4 regions of the Rummeliibacillus sp. SL167 genome follow, and region 1 is predicted to be linked to each of the others. Evidence: riboswitches for the same ligand, from Rfam matches in the RefSeq annotation. Region 1 holds a riboswitch; each other region holds the start of a gene.
The links. A riboswitch is a leader RNA that binds a small molecule or an ion and turns the genes downstream of it on or off. The one in region 1 is predicted to bind S-adenosylmethionine.
Positions count from the first base shown of each region.

Region 2: it holds a riboswitch for S-adenosylmethionine, as region 1 does, so the genes downstream of both, metA (homoserine O-acetyltransferase MetA) here and FEZ13_RS12125 (methionine ABC transporter ATP-binding protein) in region 1, are expected to answer to the same signal.
Region 3: it holds a riboswitch for S-adenosylmethionine, as region 1 does, so the genes downstream of both, FEZ13_RS15665 (methionine ABC transporter ATP-binding protein) here and FEZ13_RS12125 (methionine ABC transporter ATP-binding protein) in region 1, are expected to answer to the same signal.
Region 4: it holds a riboswitch for S-adenosylmethionine, as region 1 does, so the genes downstream of both, FEZ13_RS06295 (methionine biosynthesis PLP-dependent protein) here and FEZ13_RS12125 (methionine ABC transporter ATP-binding protein) in region 1, are expected to answer to the same signal.

Region 1 is NZ_VCBM01000002.1:145,775-149,995, forward strand. It holds gene FEZ13_RS12115 (pyridoxal phosphate-dependent aminotransferase) at 109-1,284, opposite strand; gene FEZ13_RS12120 (carbon-nitrogen family hydrolase) at 1,448-2,245, shown strand; SAM riboswitch class I at 2,396-2,495, shown strand; gene FEZ13_RS12125 (methionine ABC transporter ATP-binding protein) at 2,620-3,633, shown strand; gene FEZ13_RS12130 (methionine ABC transporter permease) at 3,623-4,221, shown strand, end outside.
Region 2 is NZ_VCBM01000001.1:1,071,700-1,075,920, reverse strand. It holds gene FEZ13_RS04850 (hypothetical protein) at 626-1,075, shown strand; SAM riboswitch class I at 1,527-1,636, shown strand; gene metA (homoserine O-acetyltransferase MetA) at 1,769-2,677, shown strand; tRNA gene FEZ13_RS04840 (tRNA-Lys) at 2,876-2,949, opposite strand; gene FEZ13_RS04835 (HAD family hydrolase) at 3,254-3,913, opposite strand; tRNA gene FEZ13_RS04830 (tRNA-Lys) at 4,077-4,150, opposite strand.
Region 3 is NZ_VCBM01000004.1:73,862-78,082, forward strand. It holds gene FEZ13_RS15655 (MetQ/NlpA family ABC transporter substrate-binding protein) at 163-1,005, opposite strand; gene FEZ13_RS15660 (methionine ABC transporter permease) at 1,064-1,732, opposite strand; gene FEZ13_RS15665 (methionine ABC transporter ATP-binding protein) at 1,722-2,750, opposite strand; SAM riboswitch class I at 3,130-3,234, opposite strand; gene FEZ13_RS15670 (thioredoxin family protein) at 3,291-3,599, opposite strand; gene FEZ13_RS15675 (toprim domain-containing protein) at 3,613-3,954, opposite strand.
Region 4 is NZ_VCBM01000001.1:1,403,416-1,407,636, reverse strand. It holds gene metC (cystathionine beta-lyase) at 1-1,008, opposite strand, end outside; gene FEZ13_RS06295 (methionine biosynthesis PLP-dependent protein) at 992-2,125, opposite strand; SAM riboswitch class I at 2,198-2,300, opposite strand; gene FEZ13_RS06290 (SH3 domain-containing protein) at 2,858-3,643, opposite strand; gene FEZ13_RS06285 (YozE family protein) at 4,201-4,221, shown strand, end outside.

The DNA of each region.
Region 1 (4,221 bases):
ACGATTATTTAGTCTAAAGTAAAAAGTTAGTACATTGAAATACTGTTTTCTGTAAAAATAAATTAGGATAATAGAAATATTGGTCTTCATTCATTAGCCAATATTTTTTTATACCGTTTCTTTAAATAAATTGAGTTGTCCAATTCTTTTGATTGCTTCTGTTAATTTTTGTTCATCTACTAATAATCCTACACGTATATAACCTTCACCGTGTTTGCCAAAACCATTACCAGCAGCAACAGCGACATCTGCTTTCTCTAAAAGAAAATCAGCAAATTGTTGACTTGTGAATCCTTTTGGAACAGGAAGCCATGCAAAGAAAGATCCCTTTGGAGCTGTTACAGGCCATCCTACTTCTTTACATGCTTTGATAAGAGTATTTCTTCTGCTTTCATAAATAGCTACTTGTTCTTTGACACAAGATTGATCTCCAGTTAATGCTTCAACTGCTGCTAATTGTATTGCTGGGAATAGGCTAACAAAGAGGTGATCTTGTATAAGGTTTAATGCTTCAACAATTTGTGCGTTGCCGATGGCGAAACCAACACGCCAACCAGCCATGTTAAATGTTTTTGATAGCGTATAAACTTCAATGCCTACTTCTTTTGCTCCTTCCGTTTGGAGGAAACTGATGGGTTTGTTGCCATCAAAGCCAATTGCACCATAGGCAAAGTCTTGCAATACGGCTATATTATTTTCTTTTGCTAGTTTGACGGTTTCTTCATAAAATTCTTTTGTAGCGATACCACCTGTTGGGTTGTTCGGGTAGTTCAAGTACATTAATTTAGCTCTTTTTTTAACATCTTCAGAAAGCTGTTGATAGTCTGGAAGAAAATCATTTTCAGCTAATAGTGGCATCGTTTCAAATTTTACATCTGCCAATGTTACACCAGATAAATAATCTGGATAGCCGGGGTCTGGCAACAACATTGTATCCCCAGGATTGAGGATCGCTAAAGGCAGTTCAACAAGTCCAGCCTTGGCACCGAAAAGAATAGACACTTCTGTATTAGGATCAATGTCTACATTGTATTCTCTTTTGTAAAATGTAGCGATGGCTTCTTTTAATTCAGTTAATCCTCGAAATGGGGAATATTTATGCGTTTCTGGATTAGCCGTTGCTTCTTGCATTGCTTTGACAATATGTGCTGGGGTTGGTTTGTCAGGATTACCCTGCCCCAGATTGATAACATTGCGACCTTCTGCGACCGCTTGATTTACTTGCCTTACAAGGTTTGCGAAAAATTGTTTAGGTAAATTTTGTAGTTTTTCAGATAACTCCATCGTATAATTCCCTCCAAGTCTCTCATAAATGTATTAAGACGCTGTACTATACATTTGAATTAGAAATAGCTAGAATAATATAAAGCTTAATTTTCAGAATAAAAAAATGATTTAGTAAAAATAGTATAACCTTTTTAAGAAAATGTCTATAGGTGGTGCAAAAATGAAAGTAGGATGTATTCAATTAAATGTAGCTTTTGGGGATGTTGAAAAAAATTTTACAAGAGCAGAGAAATTTATTCGCCAAGCAGCAAGTAAAGGGGCTGAACTCGTCATTTTACCGGAAATGTGGAACACGGGTTACGCTTTAGAAAAATTAGATGAACTTGCAGATGTGAATGGTGAAAGAACAAAGAAATTTCTTCAATCGTTAGCATCAGAGCTCCATATTCATCTTGTGGGTGGTTCAGTAGCAACCAAAAAAGAAAAGGGATTCTTTAATACGATGTACACCGTTGATCATCATGGTGAATTAGTAGGCGAGTACGATAAAGTCCACTTATTTCGCTTAATGGATGAACATCTGCATTTATCGGCAGGGGAGACACAAAACAATTTTGTATTAGGCGATTTGCCAGCAGCTGGCGTGATCTGCTATGATATTCGTTTTCCAGAATGGCTGCGACTTCATGCATTAAAGGGAGCTAAAGTCTTATTTGTATCGGCGCAATGGCCAACTGCAAGAATCGATCATTGGAAAGTGTTATTGCAAGCACGCGCTATTGAAAATCAATGCTTTATCATTGCAGTTAATCGGATCAGCCACAAAGAAGAAAACTTTAATGGTCAATCGATGGTTATTGAACCATGGGGCGAAGTGTTATGGATCGGCCAGAAGGACGAGGAATTGTCCATAGTCGATGTGGACTTTTCAAAAGTGGATGAAGTACGTAAGAAAATTCCAGTGTATGATGACAGACGCCCAGAATTATACAAGGATATTTTAAACAGAAATATTTAACCTATATATGAAAGAATAGGATTTTAATGGTGCAATATATACAATTCTACAGATGATGAATAGAAGTCATATATAAATTTTTAAAATTCATTGACAAATGGCTTAAAAGGAAATATGATGAGTATCATAAACTTACAACTTGACAAATGGAATTTATCATGAGCGACTGAGGGAAAGGCCCTATGAAGTCCAGCAACCCCCATTAGGGAAGGTGCTAATTCCTACAGAATTTATTTCTGAAAGATAAATAAATGTCGATAAAAAGATACGTCTTTCAGTAGAAAGGTGTATCTTTTTTTATAAGAATACGTAGTTTACTGATAGATTATGTATATTTTATACAATAGCAATTTGATAGGATTAGAGGGATGTATGTGCTGGAAATACAAAATGTATCAAAGGTATACAAAGCAAAAAAGAAATCAATAATTGGTGTAGATCATGTTTCTTTAACGATTAGAGATGGAGAAATATTTGGTATCGTTGGTTATTCCGGGGCAGGAAAAAGCTCTTTATTGCGCTGTATTAATTTGTTGGAACAACCAACGGATGGACAAATCCTAATTGATGGACAAGATTTAACAAAGCTAAAGGGCGAGAAGCTTCGTCAGGCACGCTTGAAAATCGGTATGATCTTCCAACACTTTTATTTAATCAGCCAAAAAACAGTCGGTGAAAATATTGAATTTGCACTGAAGGCTGCAAAATTACCAAAGGAATCGCGCAATGAACGAGTTGAAGAATTGCTCAATATGGTAGGACTGACAGATAAAAAAGATGTGTTTCCATCTCAATTAAGTGGTGGACAAAAGCAACGTGTAGGGATAGCAAGAGCATTAGCTAATAATCCATCTGTATTGCTTTGTGATGAAGCAACGTCAGCACTTGACCCAACTACTACCACCTCTATTTTACGACTATTAAAGAAAATTAATCGTGAACTTGGTATTACGATTATTCTTATAACCCATGAAATGGATGTTGTAAAAGAAATCTGCGATCGTATGGCGATTATGCAGAATGGTAAAGTGATAGAAGAGGGCCCTGTTTATGATATCTTTGCCAATCCAGAAAAGCCGTTAACACAAGAATTTATTAGCAGTATCGTATCTTTCGATATTCCATCAGTGATTCTACAAAATGTCCAAGGACAGATTGTTAAAATTTTGTTCAAAGGTGATATAGCTGGTGAAGGAGTCATTTCGGACATGCTTCAGCAATTTAAAGTACAAGGTAATTTCCTTCATGGCACGATTGAATATATTCAGGAAAAACCACTCGGCATTTTTCTAATGGAGTTGGATGGACAAGTAGCAGATATAAAACGTTCGATTTCTTATATGGAAAGTCGAGGAGTAACAGTGGAGGTGTTAGACCATGTTATTTGATCCAAGTCATTTTGCTGACATGCTTCCAGATATTTGGAAAGCATTTGGTCAGACCCTTCTAATGGTGGGCATTGCCTTATCAATCGCTTTAGTGATTGGTTTACCACTTGGGTTACTACTGTTCATCACCAGTAAAGGTCTATTTTCTACAAGTAGATCAGGACTGCTTGGGAATCGTTTCATTAATATAGTTGTTGGTTTTATCGTCAATTTAATTCGCTCGATTCCATACATTATTCTTTTAGTAGCATTATTCCCATTCACAAAATGGTTAGTAGGTGACACGATAGGACCGATTGCTGCAAGCGTTTCTCTATCTGTTGCATCGACGCCATTTTTTGCAAGACTTGTTGAAACATCTCTTCGTGAAATTGATAAAGGAGTCATTGAAGCATCAATTGCTGTTGGGGCAACACGTTGGATGATTATTAAAGACGTATTGCTTCCTGAGGCAAAATCAGGTGTGATTCAAGGGGTTACGATGACGATTATTAGCCTAGTTGCTTCTTCAGCGATGGCAGGAATTATTGGTGGTGGCGGTATCGGTGACTTAGCCATTCGATTCGGCTACTACCGTTATGACAATAC
Region 2 (4,221 bases), on a different contig from region 1:
GGAATTTCTTTTCAATAGCTTAGAGAGAGCATCTTTAAAATCATAAGAAAGTTGAATAAGTGATGAAGCATGCTTTCATACGTGTGAAAAACACTAAGAGCTTGACTGGCGCGTTTATAAACAGGGCACGGCACAATTACGGTGGTGTTTTATATGATTGTATTAATGTAGTTCAAAAATAAAAAACACGTTTGAATTATCAAACGTGCGAAAAGGGAGTTTAAAGACGGTGTGGAGCCGTCTACTCCCATCTTTGACTAAAAGTTATTAGATTATACGTTTAATGATTCTGAAAAATTTGTTTATAAAAATATTTGATCAGCAGGGAGATGGAGTTGCTAAAAAATGGAATGAGTTGCTGAGGTTGATAAAGATATGATTGCTGAAATTGATTTACTGAAAAGGATGTTTACGTAGTAAGTGGTACCAACTTAAAGTTGGTGACCCACCACCAGCTGGATTTGGAAAACAGGAGATTAACTGGCGAAAAGGGATACCTAATCATAGCAAGATTAAGTATATACAAAAGTTTTAGCTTTAAAGGTTTAAAGTAAATGATCTTTATATTTTATTGTGTTACCATAAATTATATAATTTAACTATTTATAAATGCAGGAGTGACTGTATGATTCCCCATAAATTTTTCTTGATTCCAAATACTATAGATAAGAAATTAGTGAATGCTTTTTACCCAAGTGAAGATGATAGAGATAGTTATAATCAATATGTGATTGAAAGTTTTATAATTGATGATGATTTTATTGATTATATATATGAGCATTTAGGTGAAAATGAATTAGATGATGTACCTTGTATAAATCCAAGTAAGAGTAGCTTCCCTAAAATGGATGGGTATAGTAGATGTGGTGATAGTCTATTCATTGATGAATCTGCCGAAAAGTTAATAAAAACATTTTCATTATGGAAAGAGTTAATAGAAGATAAACCAGATGAATTCACTTTTAATAATGAATTTTTTAATAGAAGAAAGATAATGAATAATCTTGAAAAAGCTATTGATTGTTCAAAAAAATTATTAACTAAAAAATATTATATTTATCATATGGGTATTTAAAATTAATTTAATACATACTTGAATCAATTTCATAAATCATTTTCTTCTTAAAAAATACGAACATTTAAGAATAACTAATTTTGATAGTTATGGAGCGGAAGACGGCGACTCCTACGGGAAAAGCTTGAGCTGAAAGCCCCGCAGGAACGTAGTGACGAGGAGATTGAAGCCAAGCCCGTGGAAAGCGCCGTCTGGAGCGGAACAAAAATTTCTGAATATTAATGTTCATGTTGAAATGTTCGTGTTTTTCGTCTGAATTTTGCATTATGAAATTGATTTACTTATGCATGATGCAAAAAATACTTTCTTGACACCTTCTGATGTTTTAGATCATATAAAGCTGATGGTTTTAAAAAGCTTTATATATCAATGTTTATTGATTGTTTCTAATTTCGTGAAAGTTTGCAATTGTAGCATTTCCATGTTAGGATTACATTAATTACATAAAACACACTTATCAAGAGAAGCCGAGGGAAATGGCCCAGCGAAGCTTCAGCAACCTCTGCCTAGCAGAAAGGTGCTAAGTCCTACAAGACAGATGACAGTCTTGAAAGATAAGAATTGAGTGCATTTCAAACCTCTTTTCTTATCATAGAAAAGGGGTTTTCGTTTAGAGAAAATGTCTCAATACGGTAGATGAATACGTTAATGAGCGGCTTGCTGATTAATGATAGTAAAAAGGAGAGTTTATGAATGCCTATTAATATCCCTAAAGATTTGCCTGCTACAGAATTATTAAAGAAAGAGAAGATATTCGTAATGGATGAAGATCGTTCCAAAAGTCAAAATATCCGTCCGCTAAATATTGCTATTTTAAATTTAATGCCTCAAAAAGAGAAAACAGAATTGCAACTTCTTAGGCTATTAGGGAATACGCCATTACAAACGAATGTAACATTTTTAAATACAGCAACTCATGAGTCTAAAAATGTAAGTAAATCACATCTAGAAACATTTTATACAACATTCGAAGAAGTAAAACACCGTCGATTTGATGGACTAATTATTACGGGTGCGCCAATTGAGTTAATGGAATTTGAAGAAGTCGATTTTTGGGAAGAGATCAAACAAATCATGGATTGGTCCAAAACAAATGTGACATCAACTTTGCATATATGCTGGGGTGCACAAGCTGCCCTTTATCATCATTTTGGGATTGGAAAATTCCTTCTACCAGAAAAATGCTCAGGTATTTTTAAGCACACGGTAAATGATTCAACCATTAAACTATTACGAGGTTTTAATGATGTGTTTACAGCTCCACATTCACGTCATACTTCAGTTTCTCTTAAAGAAGTGGAGGCACATCCAGATTTAGTGGTACTATCTTCTTCAGATGAGGCAGGGCTTTTTATAGCGATTTCAAAGGATGAAAGATTTATCATGGTAACGGGTCACTTAGAATATGACGCCTGCACGTTAAAAGAAGAATATGAGAGAGATGTAGCAAAGGGGTTAGATGTTCCTATTCCAAAACATTATTTCCCAAATGATGATCCATCAAAAACACCTTTAAATACTTGGCGTGCACATACACATCTATTATTTTCAAACTGGTTAAATTATTATGTATACCAAGAAACACCTTATGAATGGGAATGAAGGTAATGGTAAAAAATCCGTTGTAAGTTATTCGATTTCTTACAGCGGTATTTTTATGTTCTATTTTAATATCTAAAGAATTAGAGCTAACATTGATGAAAAAGATTGTGTTGAAGAGGATATGGGAGATGGTTAAGCTTATTTCTGCATGAATGAGAAACAAAAGGACATCATCGAATGGATGATGTCCTTCCAGTATGGGCGTAGTGGGGGTCGAACCCACAACCCCCTGATTAAGAGTCAGGTGCGCTAGCCAATTGCGCCATACGCCCTTTGTTTTAAGACATTAACTATCATATCACTATATTTATATAATGTAAAGGGATTAGCTATTTTTTTCACATATTAATTGGTAGGAAGTAGTTCATATTTCAAGATTCAAATCAATAGGTGGGGGAAAACGCCTTGATAAGCTTGTTTTGTTCGATTGGCATATTGTGATGAATAGAAAACACGTAGTGAAATCTAACAACAAATAATCCGTTCAAACGAATATCAAATCTTTTAAAGGTTGCTATGTAAATACTTCAATAACAAGTATCACTAGAATATCCAACAATGTGAACTTCTAAATTGTTATAACCATAATTCTTCTAACATGGCTAATTGGTTTACTTCATCAACTAAAAATGTTGATCGTTCCTCCTGTAAAGCTTCTTTGCTATGGCTTCCCCATGTTACTCCACATGAAAAAACATTTGCGGATTTCGCCATTTGCAAATCGAAAATAGTATCACCGATCATTACCGTTTCATCTGCATTTAATTGATAAAAATCCATTAGTTTTAAAATACCTTCTGGATGAGGCTTATAATGTGTCACTTTATCAGAACCAATAATATCTTTAAAATATGTATTGATATTGAGTGTTTGTAAGTTACGAAGAAGTACATCCGACTTTTTGCTTGATACAACAAAAAGCTGCTTACCGCTTGAGGCTATACTTTCTAATACATTTGGTATATTTGGAAATGTAGAGAGCGTTTTATTCTCTAAATTCTTGTAGGCTTGTCGGAAGATAGTAAGCAATTTTTCAAACGATTCATCCGTGAAACCTGTAGTTGCCATTTTTTTAAAGGATACTTCAATGGGAACACCCATATAATATTCAATCTGTTTTTCGCTCGGTTTCTTTAAACCAAATTCGATAAAAGCTTGTTGCGTGGCTAGTACACTACATTGCCTTGAATCTGCAAGTGTGCCATCAAAGTCAAAAATTAGATTTTTAATCTGCATGCTTCAACCTCTCTTTTTCTTATTGATGATTGATTGAATAAAGTATATCATATGACGTTCTATCTTTGGCTTTTTATGAGAAAATATTTACAAATATATAGAACGTTTCTGTAGCATGAAAAAGAAAAGGACACCATCTCAATAGATGATGTCCTTTCAAATATGGGCGTAGTGGGGGTCGAACCCACAACCCCCTGATTAAGAGTCAGGTGCGCTAGCCAATTGCGCCATACGCCCTTTACTTTAAGACATTTATTATAATAACGCTACATTTTAATAATGTCAACAGGCAAACTAAGGAAATTTGT
Region 3 (4,221 bases), on a different contig from region 1:
CTTGCATTGATAAGCGAGAAGTTCCAACCGCAAGACTTAAGTACAAGCAGACAATGAGACATACAAATCACTGCCTAGAAAAGTCTTTTGTTTCAAACTTCACTAACACATAGAAGAAAATGAACACCACTATGTGAAATTTTATTTTGCTTATGCTATTAATTATTTAGATACTGGTACTACTGAACCTTTCCATTCTTCATTGATAAAATCTTGAATTTCTTTTGAATGTAATACGTCTACTAATTTTTTCACTGCTTCATTATCTTTGTTTTCTTTCTTCACAGCTATAACATTCACATATGGAGAATCTTTATCTTCAAGAGCAATTGCATCTTTTGTTGGGACTAACCCAGCATCGATTGCGAAGTTAGAGTTGATAACAACTGCATCTCCTTCTTTGTTTTCGTACATTTGTACTAACATTTCAGGGGCAGTTTTTGTATCGATTTTTATGTTTTTAGGATTTTTAGCAATATCTTTGATTTCAGCTGATGCTTTATCAACGCCATCTTTCAATGTGATTAAACCTTTAGCTTCTAATAATGTCAAAATACGACCTTGGTCAGCTACAGAATTACTGATAAGAATAGTTGCACCCTTTGGAAGATCATCTAGAGTTTTATATTTTTTAGAATAAATACCGATTGGTTCAATATGAATACCTCCAGCATTTACAAAGTCATATCCATTATCTTTAATTTGTTGTTCAAGATAAGGAATGTGTTGGAAATAGTTTGCATCTAAATCACCAGAATCAAGATCTTTGTTTGGTAATACATAATCTTGATATTTTTCGATTTGTAAGTCAACGCCCTCTTTTTTAAGAATTGGTTGCGCTTTTTTAAGAATGACAGCATGTGGTGTATTAGAAGCACCTACTACCAATTTTGTTTCTTTTGCATCTTTTTTTGAATCGTCAGAAGCAGATTTATCATTGCTTCCGCAAGCTGCTAAACTTAATGCTAGTGAAGCTGTTAGGATTCCTGCTATTAGTTTCTTCATAAAATAACCTCTTTTCTATTTTTTCTCTATGTGAACGTTGAAACAACGTATACACCAATTATCGTTTATCCGTTTTCGATGTGATGAAATCCCCGATAAATTGAATGATAAATACAATGATTAACACTAATATGGTAGCGACCAAGGTTACATCGTTACGACTACGTTGAAACCCATCCATAAATGCCAAATTGCCTAAACCACCTGCACCGATTACGCCTGCCATTGCGGTGTAGCCAACTAATGCTACCGCAGTGACCGTAATACCAGAGATTAGAGCTGGCAGAGATTCTGGTATTAAAACTTTCCAAATGATTGTCCAAGTTTTTGCCCCCATCGAGCGAGCGGCTTCAATAACACCCTTATCGATCTCACGCAAAGCAATCAGAACCATCCGAGCATAAAAAGGTGCGGCACCGATAATCAAAGCTGGTAAAGCTGCATTGGCACCACGAATAGTACCTAATAAGAATTTTGTAAATGGAATTAAAAGAATAACTAAAATGATAAATGGAATAGATCGGAAAATGTTAACAAATGAACCTGTTAATACATTGACAATCTTATTCGCCCAAAGCTGTGTTGGACTTGTTAAAAACAATACAATCCCAAGAACTAGTCCTAAAATAAATGTAAGAAGTGTGGAAACAGCTGTCATATAGATGGTTTCTCTAGTAGCTTCCCACATCATTTCCCAATCGACATTCGGAAAGAGATCATTCAGCATTATTGATCACCTCCGATTTAATGCCTTGTATATCTAAATATTGAATAGCTTTCGCTACATGATCTGTATCGCCAACAATCCGGACAATTAATGTACCATAAGGTCCGCTCTTCGTAGGTGAGATATTGCCGTGAACAATATTCACGTCAACATTGAACTCACGTATTAGTTGTGAAATAACAGGTTGTTCTGTTTTAGAACCTACAAAGAATAACTTAATCAGTTGATCATTTGGATAATCTTCCAGCATTTGTGAAATAGATTCTTTATGTCCTGCTGTTTCCGTTACTTGGGAAACAAATTTTTGGGTGATTTCTGCTTTTGGAGATTGGAAAACTTCGAGAACATTTCCACGTTCCACAATCTTTCCTGCTTCCATTACTGCAACGCGATGGCAAATCTTACGAATGACATGCATTTCATGAGTGATTAATACAATGGTTAACCCCAGTTTTTCATTGATACTTACAAGTAAATCTAAAATTGCATCCGTCGTTTCTGGATCAAGAGCTGACGTAGCCTCATCACAGAGCAATACTTCTGGATCATTGGCCAATGCTCGAGCAATCCCCACCCGTTGTTTTTGACCACCAGAGAGTTGAGATGGATAAGATTTTTCTCTTCCTTTCAAACCAACTAGCTCGATTAGTTCAAGCACCCGTTTTTGACGTTCTGCTTTGCTAATACCCGCAATCTCTAATGGAAAGGCTATATTTTCTTCTACTGTTCTTGACCATAATAAGTTGAAATGTTGGAAGATCATACTTATTTTATGACGAGCATTTCGAAGTTCTTTTCCTCTTATCGCTGAAATGTTTTGTCCGTTTACAATAACTTTCCCTGATGTAGGTTTTTCTAAACCGTTGAGTAATCGGATCATTGTACTTTTCCCAGCGCCGCTATAACCGATAATGCCAAAAATCTCGCCATCATTTATTGATAAGTTAACATCATTAACTGCAGTAAGATACCCATTAGCGGTTTTGTATTTTTTTACGACATTTTCTAACTGAATCATTATCAAAACCACCTTCTATTTTTAAGCGACTGACATGTGAATGTAACTATACATTTGTTTGTCGAATTAGAAAAACTATTTCATTCTTAACCTTGTCCATATTTAATATATTGCTGATATTCCTCAACAGCCCGCTTGCTCCTGCGGTTACTCGTCGCAGAAAGAATTTGCTCCTGCGGTTACTCGTCGCAGAAAAAACATGCTCCTGAGACCGCTTATTGCAGAAATGGCTTCACCGTAAGATCTATACAATTTCTTGCAAGAAGTCGCTACCTTTCACTCAAGTATGAGTGTATCAGCAATGTTCTATGTAGGAGTCCAAAATAAAAACCCTTCTGCAAGACTAACAGAAGGGTTCACGTGCAATTACGAAACCGTTCTCTCATCTCCCAAAGTTGTTCACTTTGCGTGAATTGGCACCATATCACATTGTGACGGTTGCCGGGCTTCATAGGGCACTTCCCTCCACCACTCTAAATAAGACAACGTAAATAATTATTTAATTTATGTCTGTTACTTTACCACTCTATGTTAGCATCGTCAATCTTTTTTCTGAAATTTATCAAATAAATATAAAACAGATCGGAATGCATAAATTTTATCTTCTATTTCCCCATTTTTTGCAATCAATAAACACGGAACACTTTCAATCTCATAATCAATAGCTATCTGTTTAATATAATTGATATTTGCTTTTCCTATTGGAACATCTGGAAAAGTTTCTTCTATTATTGCCATCATTTTAGATGCAATTTTACATGTACCACACATCGGGGTATATAAATAGAAAGCGCATAATGATTGGCTTTCCTTTGTACTCTCCCATTGTTCAATAGACCATTCTTGCATGATATGTCATTCCTTATTCTATAAGATAAGCTGGGTTTACTTTAAAATTCGCAGCTAATAATATTCTAGCTAAATATTTTCTCGGTGTCGCTTCAACTTGTTTATATAAAGTACGCGTTCGTAAAAAGTATGCTTCTGGATATTCTTTTTTCATCAAAGCTCGTAAACAATCACCTGAATAATCTTCATCAAAAAAAGCATACAAATCATATTCTTCATAGGGGTAAATCAGTTCTTCAAGGTTACTTGCGCTAATAGTTCCATTTGTACAAAGTATCGGAATATCTTCTGCTAATAAGGGTTGAATTTGCAATTTATCTTGCCTACCTTCTACAATAAGCACTTTATCAGACATGCTAATCACTCCTTACAGTTTTGTCCCGCATAAACAGGCAGTAATCTTATAAGGGTTGCTCTCTGGAATAAAGTGAGTAACTGCCTGTATATGCCCGACTGGTTCAACTAACTCTCAATAGGCTAAGAAACACCCATTGTGACAAGTTTCACTTTGTCCCGCATAAACAGGCAGTAATCTTATAAGGGTTGCTCTCTGGAATAAAGTGAGTAACTGCCTGTATATGCCCGACTGGTTCAACTAACTCACAGTGGGCTAAGAATCGCC
Region 4 (4,221 bases), on a different contig from region 1:
AGATTCAACACCGCCTAGACTAACGGCAAAAATAGGGATTTGTACATGTTCGACAAAAGCTTTGGTTAGTTCACGATTGGGCAGTGTAAAGGATAACACAGCACCCGCATTTGATGCCTGACTTGCATGGACTTCATAGCCTGGATGATGAGGCAATCCAGGATAATGAACTTCTTCTACCAGTTCATGTTGATCGAGATAAGAAGCGATCTTCATGGCTGATTGAGATGACTGGGTTAGACGAGCATTCAGTGTTTTTATTCCTTGTATTAAAGAAAATGAATCTTGAGCCCCCAAAATAGCCCCCATTGAATTTTGCATAAAATAAATTTGTTTTCCAAGTTCCTCATCTTTTGTGACAACTAATCCAGCAATAATATCACTATGACCACCCAAAAATTTTGTTGCACTATGCAATACTACATCGACACCTAGGTCAAGAGGTCGTTGATAAAGTGGGGTCATAAAGGTATTATCGACAAAAGTTAACAAGCCATGTCTTTTAGCAATCGAAACAATTCCCCGAATATCTGTAATACCAAGAAGTGGATTGGCAGGAGTTTCAGCATATAAAATCTTAGTATTCGGTTGAATAGCGGCTTCCACTTCTTGTAGATTTGTAAAATCTGCAAACGTATGAGATATACCATATTTTGTTAATACTTGTGTTACCAATCGATAAGTACCACCATACACTTCATTCGTTACGACGAGGTGATCACCAGCATTTAAAGTAAGCAGGGCAGAGGAGATCGCTGCAATGCCTGAAGAAAAGGCAAAACCTCTTGTTCCTCCCTCTAGTTCAGCAATTGTTTTTTCTAGCGCATCGCGAGTCGGATTTCCTGAGCGACTATAATCATATGGCCCAAAAGAATCGAAATGTTTTTGATCAAATGTAGAAGAAAGATAAATAGGAACATTGACAGCTCCGGTCTTTTGTTCATAATCGCCTCTTGTGGAAGCAGTAATTAGGTTTGTTTCAATGGATTGTTTATTTTGTTGACTCATGGACGGACACCTCTTCTTTAACAATAGCAAACACACGTTGCAAATCAGCGATTAAATCTTCAGCTTCTTCAATTCCAACTGAAAAGCGTAACAATGAATTGTCAACTCCGCGGGCAATTCGTTCTTCTTCAGGGATATCTGCATGCGTTTGAGTGGCAGGATAAGTGATAAAGCTTTCAATACCACCCAGACTTTCGGCAAATGCGATTAACTGTAAATTTTCAAGGAAAGAAGGGACCCATTCCGAACGTTGTAAGCGGAAAGAAACCATACCTCCTAATCCTGCATAAAGGACATCCTTTACTAAAGGTTCTTGTTCTAAGTATGCAACGATTTTTTGGGCGTTTTCTGTATGTTGTTTCATGCGAACATGTAAGGTTTTTAATCCTCGGAGCAACAGCCAACTATCAATGGGTGCCAATGTTGCACCGGATGCATTGTGGTTATATAGCAATCTTTCAGAGAGTTCTTCTCCCTTTGCTATAACAAGACCAGCAAGCACATCATTATGTCCACCGATATATTTTGTGGCACTATGCACGACAATATCTGCACCGAGTTCAATTGGACGTTGATAGTAAGGGGTCAAAAAGGTGTTATCCACTATGAGTAATAAATGATGTTTTTTCGCAAACTCTGCAAATTGTGCGATATCCACTTCTTGCATTAATGGGTTGGTAGGTGATTCGATAAATAGTGCTTTCGTATTTTCATTAACAATTGTTTCAACTTCTTCTATTGATTGGAATGGAGAAAAATGAGCCTTGATCTTATATTGGTTTTCATACTGTCTTGCGAGTCGGTAAGTACCGCCATAGATGTCATCTGAATAGATAATTTCATCACCTGTTTTGAAAAGGGATAGTACTAATTGAATAGCGGCCATCCCGCTACTACAGGCAAATCCTGCATCTCCATTTTCTAATTTTGCAACTCCTTCTTCTAAAACGAATCGAGTTGGATTTTTGGACCTTGTATAGTCATAACCAGTTGATTGATCAAGTCCCGCGTGACGATATGCAGTCGAAAGATAGATAGGGGTATTGATGGATCCTGTTAGAGGATCTGTGTTTGTGCCGATTTGAGCTAAACAAGTGGAAATATGATTATTAGACATGTTCATCATCCTTTTTATTATAAAATAAAAAGGTCCTCTTAAGAAGAGGACCTTAAATATACAAAGTCAATCTTCTTATCTGCTAGACATACGTCTACTGGAATTAGCACCTTACCAAAAACGGTGGTTGCTGAGATTTCACAGGGCCAAGTCCCTCCATCTCTCTGGATAAGAAACAATATTCAATTGTTAGAAAAAATGAATTAATGAAATAGTAACACTTTAGGAAAAACTATGCAATAGGGTAATTAAAAATTTAGAGTCCTAATTTTTTAGTGGTGAGAGCTTTCTGTTTTAAATGATAAAAAAGTTACTAAAAAATTTTTTTGTTCTTTTTTAATTATTTGAATCAATTTCATAATGCAAAATCTAGATGAAAAACACGAACATTTCTAATCAGCATGAACATTAATGTTCAGAAGTTTTTGTTCCACTCCAGACGGCGCTTTCCACGGGCTTGGCTTCAATCTCCTCGGGTCGACACGATGTTGACCCCAAAGCCGTTGCCACAGGATGTGGCGAACTTAGGCTTTGTCCCTTAAATTGTTCCTGCGGGGCTTTCAGCTCAAGCTTTTCCCGTAGGACTTTGAATAAGCCTCCCTGAACTTACACCGCACGAAGGAAATGCGCAAGCCTAATCGAGGAGTCGCCGTCTTCCGCTACACAATTATCAAAATTAGTTATTCTTAAATGTTCGTATTTTTTAAGAAGAAAATGATTTATGAAATTGATTTATTTAGATATAATTTTTGTAACTTCATAAATGACTTTTTTGTTTTTTACTATTTTGATTGCCCCAGCATTTGGAGCGTAATAAGTGATCGAGCCATCAGCTCCTTTAATGCCAACAACAGATTTAAATGTACCTGCTTTTACGGTGAATTTATTTGAAATAGAAACGACTTTGTAACTTTTGTGGTTTGTTTTAAATACTTGATTTTTTGTAAAAGGATAAATGATTTGACGAACAGTACCGATTTTCGCAAATTTGTAATCTAAACCATTAGAAGATTCACGAATTAAAATGATTTGTTTTGGGGCAGTACTTGTTTTTTTGTACCAATAGGTCCAACCTGTTGAATTACGTTTGTTACTAGAAAACATTTTACCTTTTTGACCATTTTCAATATAGTAGTAGATATTCGTCGTTACCGGACGATAGGATGTTTTTTGGCCAGTATTCTGTTTTGGAGTGTTTGTTTTATTATCTGAATTTTTAGGTGAAGATGTTTTTGGGCTGAATATTAAGTATGACGAATATACATAAGCTGTTTTTTTATGAAACTTAATTTTAGCCCAACCTGTTTTGGATTGGCTATATACAACGACTTTATCGCCTTTCCAAAGCGTACCGATTCTTTTCGCATTAGCTGAAGGCTCCAGGTGAACGTATACGCTATTTGCTACTTTTGCCTTTACTGTATTTGTTGTTGCTGCGTCACTATTGGTTGAAAAAATAAAGAAAGTCAAAGTTCCAAATGTGACCATGAAAGATAGTAAAACCTTTACTATTTTCATTTGTACCATCTCCTCATATGTATGATAAAGCTTAGTAAGTGATGCCTATAATTCTATATTAATATCATTTTGCAACCGTTTTATAGAACGATGCAGCAGTAGGAAGGTTGCCCGTATCAAAAAAATAAGAAAACTTTGGAGAGATACTAAAATTTCTACCAACTTAAGCTTATAAATTATCCATTCCTAGGGGGGATTTTCATCAGGATTCGATGGAATGTTTTTTCAATAGCCTAATGCTATTCAACAAATCAATCTTTTTTACTTCACAGTAACGGTCAGAAAAATCCTGTGATTCAAAGACTTCAGTAAAAAACAAGAGGGTAGTGTGGTCAACTTCCTGTAAAAGCCTGATTGGTTTTACGAATACTTTGTGGAGGATGAAAATCCATCATTGTGAGAAGGTCTGTTTTGTGAGAGAGTGATAATAACAAAGAACTTATAGGATCTATCGTGGTATAATTGTTTAAAAAATGAGAAGCATTGGACAATTATTAGCTATTGTTTTCTGTTACAACGATTAGAATGTACTATATAATGAAAAGGGTAGGATCAATATGAAACCATCATTTTATCAT